One region of the Kitasatospora sp. NPDC001527 genome, then DNA from elsewhere that is predicted to be linked to it. Evidence: predicted binding sites of a transcription regulator. Region 1 holds the regulator's gene; the other holds the start of a gene.
The links. The regulator HrcA, encoded in region 1, represses chaperone genes, less so after heat shock. The targets are predictions, from matches to a motif close to TTNGCACTCNGNNNNNCNGAGTGCNAA.
Positions count from the first base shown of each region.

Region 2: a site for HrcA is predicted at 1,747-1,773, ahead of ABT238_RS21160 (FmdB family zinc ribbon protein). Genes of this name have one in related genera too.

Region 1 covers NZ_JBEPAM010000008.1:216,514-220,545, forward strand. Annotated here, with positions in the region: gene ABT238_RS11710 (16S rRNA (uracil(1498)-N(3))-methyltransferase) at 1-551, opposite strand, end outside; gene dnaJ (molecular chaperone DnaJ) at 633-1,775, opposite strand; gene hrcA (heat-inducible transcriptional repressor HrcA) at 1,849-2,883, opposite strand; gene htpX (zinc metalloprotease HtpX) at 3,157-4,032, shown strand, end outside.
Region 2 covers NZ_JBEPAM010000023.1:8,285-12,316, reverse strand. Annotated here, with positions in the region: gene ABT238_RS21165 (MFS transporter) at 386-1,645, shown strand; gene ABT238_RS21160 (FmdB family zinc ribbon protein) at 1,785-2,087, shown strand; gene ABT238_RS21155 (hypothetical protein) at 2,279-2,620, shown strand; gene mscL (large conductance mechanosensitive channel protein MscL) at 2,650-3,069, shown strand; gene ABT238_RS21145 (hypothetical protein) at 3,090-3,326, opposite strand; gene ABT238_RS21140 (sigma-70 family RNA polymerase sigma factor) at 3,478-4,032, opposite strand, start outside.

The DNA of each region.
Region 1 (4,032 bases):
AGCGGCTCGGCGCCCTCCTCGTGCAGCACGGCCGCGAACGCGGCGCCGAGCAGCACCGGGGCCAGCTGCCGGGTGGTCATCACGTCGCGGACCACGGGGAAGCGCAGCCGGCGGGACTGCTTGCCGGCCTCCCGCGCGGTGGCCCGCCACTTGGCGAGCGCCTTGCCGCCGCGCTCGCCCTTCCACTGGGTGATGCAGCGCGAGGCCGCCCAGGGGATCACCACGTCCACGCCGACCTCGGTCATGGTCTCCACGGCCAGCTCGCCCCGGTCGCCCTTGGGCAGCGCCTGGACGACGACGATCCGCGGCGCCGGCTCCGGCTCGCGGCGCACGGCCGCCACCGTCACGTCGATCTCGTCCTTGCCGGGCACCGCCGCGACGGTGCCGTCCACGCCGAGGCCGAGCCCGTCCGTCAGGGTGAGCGCCTCGCCCGGCTCCAGCCGCTTCACGGCGGCCGCGTGCCGGCCCTCCGGCCCGTCCAGCCGCACCAGCGCGCCGGGCGCGGCGCCGGCGATCCGCTCGGTCTCGACGACGAACACGGGCGCGGTCATGCGGGGAACCTCCGGGGTGGGAAGGGGAACGGGGACGCGAAAGGGGTGCCGAGAAAGCCTCGGCACCCCCGCGCGGGACGGCTACCGGCCGTTGAAGGCGTCCTTCAGCCGGGAGAACAGCCCCTGCTGCCCGGGCGCGAACTGGCCGGACGGCCGTTCCTCGCCGCGCAGCACCGCCAGACGGCGCAGCAGCTCCTCCTGCTCGGCGTCGAGCTTGGTGGGCGTCTGCACCTCGACATGCACTATCAGGTCGCCCCGGCCGCCGCCGCGCAGGTGGGTGATGCCCCGGCCGTGCAGCGGGATGGACTGGCCGGACTGGGTGCCGGGCCGGATGTCGACCTCCTCCACCCCGTCCAGGGTCTGCAGCGGCACCTGGGTGCCGAGCGAGGCCGCCGTCATCGGGATGGTGACGGTGCAGTGCAGGTCGTCGCCGCGCCGCTGGAACACGCTGTGGGTGGTCTCGGCGATCTCGACGTACAGGTCGCCGGCCGGGCCGCCGCCGGGGCCGACCTCGCCCTCGCCGGCCAGCTGGATCCGGGTGCCGTTGTCGACACCGGCGGGGATCTTGACGGTCAGGGTGCGGCGGGCGCGGACCCGTCCGTCACCGGCGCACTCCGGGCACGGGGTCGGCACGACGGTGCCGAAGCCCTGGCACTGCGGGCAGGGGCGGGAGGTCATGACCTGGCCCAGGAAGGACCGGGTGACCTGGGAGACCTCGCCCTTGCCGCGGCACATGTCACACGTCTGCGCGGAGGTGCCGGGCGCGGCACCCTCGCCGCTGCAGGTGGTACAGGTGACGGCGGTGTCCACCTGGAGTTCCTTGGTGGTGCCGAACGCGGCCTCCTCCAGGGTGATCTCCAGGCGGATCATCGCGTCCTGGCCGCGCCGGGTGCGCGAGCGCGGGCCGCGCTGGCCGGAGGCGGCGCCGAAGAAGGCGTCCATGATGTCGGAGAAGCCGAAGCCGGCCGCGCCCGCGCCGAAGCCGCCCGCCCCGCCGCCGCCGTTCGGCGAGAGCGGGTCGCCGCCGAGGTCGTAGACCTGGCGCTTCTGCGGGTCGGAGAGCACCTCGTAGGCGGCGTTGATCTCCTTGAACCGCTCCTGCGTCTTCGGGTCCGGGTTGACGTCCGGGTGCAGTTCGCGCGCCAGGCGCCGGAACGCCTTCTTGATCTCGTCCTGCCCCGCATCCCGTCGGACGCCGAGTACCGCGTAGTAGTCCGTGGCCACCAAATGCTCCGCTTGTTCCGCCTGTAAGAGTGCTTGCGACTTGGGCGCCGTCAAATTTTTGACGGCGCCGTTCCTACGACTCGGCCAGGATCTGGCCCACGTACCGTGCCACCGCTCGCACCGCCCCCATTGTGCCCGGATAGTCCATCCGGGTCGGACCGATCACACCCAGTTTGGCCACGCTCTCGTCGCCCGAACCGTAGCCGACCGAGACGACCGACGTGGAATTCAGCCCCTCGTAGGCGTTCTCCCGGCCGATCCGCACCGTCATCCCGGCGTCCGCGGTCTCACCCAGGAGGCGGAGCAGGACGACCTGCTCCTCCAGCGCCTCCAGCACCGGCTGGATGGTGAGGGGGAAGTCGTGGCCGAAACGGGTCAGGTTGGCCGTGCCGGCCAGCATGATCCGTTCCTCGCTCTGCTCGGCGAGCGTCTCGAAGAGCGTCGCCAGCACCACCGTGACGGTCGGCCGGTCGGCCGCCTCGAACAGCGCGGGCAGGTCGTCGAGCAGCCCGGGGACGTCCGGGAGCCGCTGGCCGGCGGCCCGCGCGTTGACCCGGGCCCGCAGATCCGCCAGCAGCGTCTCGCCGACCGTGCCCGGGCAGTCCACCAGCCGCTGCTCGACCCGGCCGGTGTTGGTGATCAGCACCAGCATCACCTTCGCCGGGGCCAGCGCGACCAGCTCGATGTGCCGGACCGTGGAGCGGCTCAGCGAGGGGTACTGCACCACCGCGACCTGGCGGGTCAGCTGGGCCAGCAGCCGCACCGTGCGGGCGACCACGTCGTCGAGGTCCACCGCGCCGTCCAGGAAGTGCCGGATCGCCCGCCGCTCGGGCGCGCTCATCGGCTTGACCTCGGCCAGCTTGTCGACGAACAGCCGGTAGCCCTTGTCGGTGGGGATGCGCCCGGCGCTGGTGTGCGGCTGGTGGATGTAGCCCTCCTCCTCCAGCGCGGCCATGTCGTTGCGGACGGTGGCCGGGGAGACCCCGAGGTTGTGGCGGTCCACCAGGGCCTTGGAGCCGACCGGCTCCTCCGTCCCCACGTAGTCCTGGACGATCGCGCGAAGCACCGCGAGCTTGCGGTCGTCGAGCTGGCGGACCTCACCGGCCATGGGGCACGCACCTCCGTCTTCACGCGTTGTCCGTTGTGACACGCCGTTGTGGCACGTGTCCGTGTTCCGAGCTTCGGGCCGGCCCCGCAGGGCCCGGCCTTGGCACTCCGACCATCCGAGTGCCAGAACCGTACCTGCCAGTGTAAGGCCCGGGTCCGACGGCAGGAACGGCCCGGCCGGGGTGATCCTGCCCGCAGTTCGCGGCGCGCGGATGATGCCGCGGGCCCGTCCGGGTGGCAGCATCGGAAGCGGACGGCGAACGGAGGAACAGCGATGTCGACCCCGGGCCAGCACACCCGTTTCGCCCCCGACCGCGGCCTGACCGGCCGGATGGTGGGGACGATGTTCCTGATCGGACTGCTGTACGTCGGATTCACCGGGCTGCTGATCGCACTGCTGCGCGGCGCCTGGCCGATCATCGTCCTGATCTCCGGCGGCCTGTTCGTCGCCCAGTTCTGGTTCAGCGACAAGATCACCGAGCGGGCGATGGGCGCCCACCGGGTCTCCCCCGAGCAGTACCCGCAGCTGCACGGCGCCGTCGACCGGCTCTGCGCGCTCGCCGACATGCCCAAGCCCCGGGTCGCCGTCGCCGACAACGACATGCCGAACGCCTTCGCCACCGGCCGCAACCCGCAGAACGCGGTGGTCTGCGTCACCACCGGCCTGCTGCGCCGGCTGGAGCCGGAGGAACTGGAAGGCGTGCTCGCGCACGAGCTGTCGCACGTCGCCCACCGGGACGTCGCCGTCATGACGGTGGCCGGCTTCCTCGGCGTGCTGGCCGGCGCGATGACCAGGATCGCCATGTACGGCGGCTTCATGGGCGGCGGGCGCAACAGCAACGACTCCAACGCGGCGATCGCCGCGCTGGTCATTCCGCTGGTGTCGATCGCGGTCTACGCGATCAGCTTCCTGCTGACCCGGCTGCTGTCCCGCTACCGGGAGCTGGCCGCCGACCGGGCCGCCGCCCAGCTCACCGGCCGGCCCAGCGCGCTGGCCTCGGCGCTCACCAAGGTGACCGGCCAGATCGCCGCCATCCCGACCAAGGACCTGCGCCAGGCGCAGGCCTACAACGCCTTCTACTTCGCCCCCGCGCTGAGCGCCCGCGAGGCCGCCACCCAGCTGTTCTCCACCCACCCTTCGCTGGAGCAG
Region 2 (4,032 bases), on a different contig from region 1:
ACCAGGACGTCACGGGACAAGCCGGGACCGCTCCTGTAGTCTCGGTAAGGCGCGCCTTCTACGCGCGTAAATCACGTGATGACCGATACACCAACCCGAGCATCTGCCTGATGCAGAGTTGGCGCGACCGCCCGGCGGCCGCGGCCCGGCCCCGGCCCACCGCCGGACCGGCCCGGTATCTACCCCGGTCGACGCGCGAGAGGACGACTCTCGGCGCCGTCGGGGCCCTCCCCTGCCCTGCCGCGCTACCAGGCAGCAGGAAGGACCGTCCGTGACGGCCCGCCGAACGGACGAGAGCGTCGAGGACGCCCGGAACACCAGCACCACCGCACCCGCCCAGGACGCCGCGCCCGCCGCCGCGCCCGCCCGCGTCGGCTACGGGACGCTGCTGCGCACACCCGGCGCCTGGACGTTCCTGGCTCCCGCGTTCGTCGCGCGACTGCCCTACGCGATGCTCAGCATGGGCATCCTGCTGCTCGTCAAGGACACCCACGGCTCGTACGGCACCGCCAGCACCGTCGCGGCGGTGGCCGCCGTCGCCCAGGCGCTGGTCGGCCCGCAGACCGGTCGGCTCGCCGACCGGTACGGCCAGGCCCCGGTGCTCGTCCCGACCGTCGTGGTGCACGCGCTCTCGGTCGGCGCGCTGATCGCGCTCGCGCTCGGGCACGCGCCCGCCTGGAGCCTGTTCCTGGCCGCCGCGCCCGCCGGGGCGAGCGTGCCGCAGATCGGCGCCATGGTCCGGGCCCGCTGGATCGCCACCTTCTCCGCCGAGGGCGCCTCCGCCGGCTCCGCCGCCAAGGTGAGCACCGCCTTCGCCTTCGAGTCCGTGACGGACGAGTTCACCTTCGTGATCGGCCCGATCCTGGCCGCCGCCGTCGCCACCTCGGTCAGCCCCTCGGCCGGGCTGGTCGCCGAGGCCGCGCTGACCCTGGCCGGCGGTCTGGCCTTCGCCGCCCAGCGGCGCACCGCGCCCGCCCGGGTGGTGCGCGAGCCGGGCACCCGGCAGGCCTCCGCGCTCGCCTCGCCCGGCGTCCGGCTGCTGGCCGGCGCCTTCCTCGGCGTGGGCGCCGTCTTCGGCGGCATGCAGGTCTCGGTGAACGCCTTCGCCGACTCGGTCGGGCAGCACGGCGCGGCCGGCACCGTCTACGGCATCTTCGCCGGCGGCTCGATGGTGGCCGGTGTGCTGTACGGCGTGATCGCCTGGCGGCGGTCCGTCCAGCAGCGGATGATCATGAGCTACGGCCTGCTGGTGCTGGGCTGCTCGACCCTGTGGGCGATGCCCGACCTGGTCTCGCTCTCGGCCGCCGGGCTGGTCTGCGGCCTGGCCATCGCCCCCACCCTGATCAGCGGCTACACCCTGGTGGAGACGCTGGTCGAGGACGGCGCCAAGACCGAGGCCTTCACCTGGCTGACCGGCGCGATCGGCCTGGGCCTGGCGACCGGCGCGACGGCGGCCGGGCGGCTGATCGACGCGCACGGGCCCTCGGTCGGGTTCCTGGTGCCGGTGGCCGGGGCCGGGCTGGGCCTGATCGCGCTGGTGACGCTGCGCGGGCTGCTGGTCCCGCGCGGCGCCCGAGGCACGGGGGCCGCGGCCCCCGCGGAGCGCGGCGTGCCGGCCCGGCTGGTGGGCGCGGCCGAGGGCTGAGCGCGGTGGCCGGATCGGACCGGGACCGGGCACGGCACCGGACTCATCTCACATTCGAGTCGCTGGACTGATCCACCGGAATGCCGCATCATTGACCATCGTTAGCACTCATCAGGCGAGAGTGCCAGGAGGAAGACAAGTGCCCACGTACCAGTACCAGTGCACCGAGTGCGGCAACGGCCTGGAGGCGGTGCAGAAGTTCACCGACGAGCCGCTGACCACGTGCCCCGACTGCCAGGGACGGCTCCGCAAGATCTTCTCCGCGGTGGGCGTCGTCTTCAAGGGCTCCGGTTTCTACCGGACCGACAGCCGATCCTCCTCCAGCAGCTCGGTGGGCGGGGGTTCGTCCTCGTCCTCCTCCTCGTCGACGTCGGCTTCCTCGTCCTCGTCCTCGTCGAGCACGCCGGCCCCCGCCGCGAGCCCCGCTCCGGCGGCCGGCTGATCCCCGGCCGGGCACACCGGCACCGGTTTTCCGGACGGCCCGTCGCTCCCGCTTCCCTGCGGGCGCGACGGGCCTTTCGCCGTTTCCGGGGGTGTTCGCCTCACTCGTCCGGGTGAGGCGGTTTTTCCACAGCCCCGGGTTTTCCACAGGCGGGGGAAAGCGGCTTCCGGCCAGGGCGCGGGCGGCCCAGAGTGGCGGTCACCGGAACCCCGAAGCCGATCCTGGAGGTGCCCGTGCGCACCGGTTCGCCCGCCCTGTCCCCCCGTCCGCTGCCGATCCCGCCGCTGCCCGCGCCGAGCGTCCCGCCCCGGCAGCCGGTGCCGCCGTTCGCGCCGATCGGCGGCCGGGCGGGCCCGCGCTGCCGGCTCCGGCAGGTGCTGCGCTACCGCGCGCCGGTTCCGGCCGTGCTGCTGTTCGCGGCGGCCGCGCTCACCCTCGGACCGGCCTGGGCGGGCCCGCCCGCGACCGGGGCCGCACCGCCCGCGGTGGGCCGAACGGGTTGTCCGTCGGAGGGGGGAGAAAATCACCCGTGACCGGGGGGCGACTTCGTCGTTCACGCGGCATGAAAGGCTTCAAGGAATTCCTGCTGCGCGGAAACGTGGTCGAACTCGCCGTCGCCGTGGTCATCGGCGCGGCCTTCACCAACATCGTCAACGCCTTCGTCAAGGGCGTGATCAACCCGGTCGTCGGCGCGTTCGGAGCCAAGGACCTGGCGTCCTACCGCTCCTGCCTCAAGGGGCCCTGCGAGGTGACGCCCACCGGCGAGGTCGCGTCCGGCATCCCCATCCTCTGGGGCAGCGTGCTGAGCGCCGTCCTCCAGTTCCTGATCACCGCGGCCGTCGTCTACTTCTGCCTGATCCTGCCGATGAACAAGTTCACCGCCCGGCGCAAGACGCTGGCCGAGGTCCAGGCGGAGGCCGAGGCCAAGGAGGTGCTGCTGCTCGCCGAGATCCGCGACGCCCTGGTCACCCGGGCCGGCTGAGGCCCGGCCGGGGCCGCCGGTCAGTCCCCGTGGTGCGGCGGGCGCTGGCTCAGGTACCAGTCCAGCCCCCGCCCACCGGACTCCCCCGCGCCGGGGCGGTCGCCCCAGCCCGCGTCGGTGTCGTCGCTGGACTGCCGCTCCAGCGGGTCCCCGAAGACCAGCCGGGCCTTCGCCGCCTTCCCCGCTCCGTCCACCGCCGTCTCCCCGGCCGCCTCCGGCCGGTCCGGCCTCTCCTCGCCCGACTTCTCTTCCGACACCTTCGCCTCCACCGTTCTCGCCCCCGCCGCCGTTCCCGCCCGCTCCCACCAGCCTAGAAGGCCGCCCGGCACGACGGCGGGCCCGGTGCGGAGTGCTCCGCGCCGGGCCCGTCCACCGCCGTCACCCCTGCCGTCGTCCCGCAGGCCCGCGTCACGCGGCCTCGAAGCCCGCGTGGTCGGCGATCTTCTTCAGCTCGGCCAGCGCGTGCTTCTCGATCTGGCGGATCCGCTCGCGGGTCAGCCCGTGCTGCTTGCCCACCTCGGTCAGGGTGCGCTCGCGGCCGTCCTCCATGCCGTACCGCGACCGGATGATCGAGGCCGTCCGGTCGTCCAGCCGCCCGATCAGGCCGTCCAGCTCCTCCCGGCGGAGCATCACCATCACGGCGTCCTCCGGGGAGGTCGCCCCGGTGTCCTCGACCAGGTCGCCGAACTGGGTCTCGCCCTCGTCGTCGACCGACATGTTCAGGCTGACCGGGTCGCGTGCCCAGTCCAGCACGTCCTTGATCCGGGCCTCGGTGGTGTCCAGCTCGGCCGCGATCTCGGCGGGCTCGGCCTCCCGGCCCAGCTCCTTGGACTTCTCCCGCTGCACCCGGCGGATCCGGCCGAGCTCCTCGACCAGGTGGACGGGCAGCCGGATGGTGCGGGACTGGTCGGCGATCGACCGGGTGATCGCCTGGCGGATCCACCAGGTGGCGTAGGTGGAGAA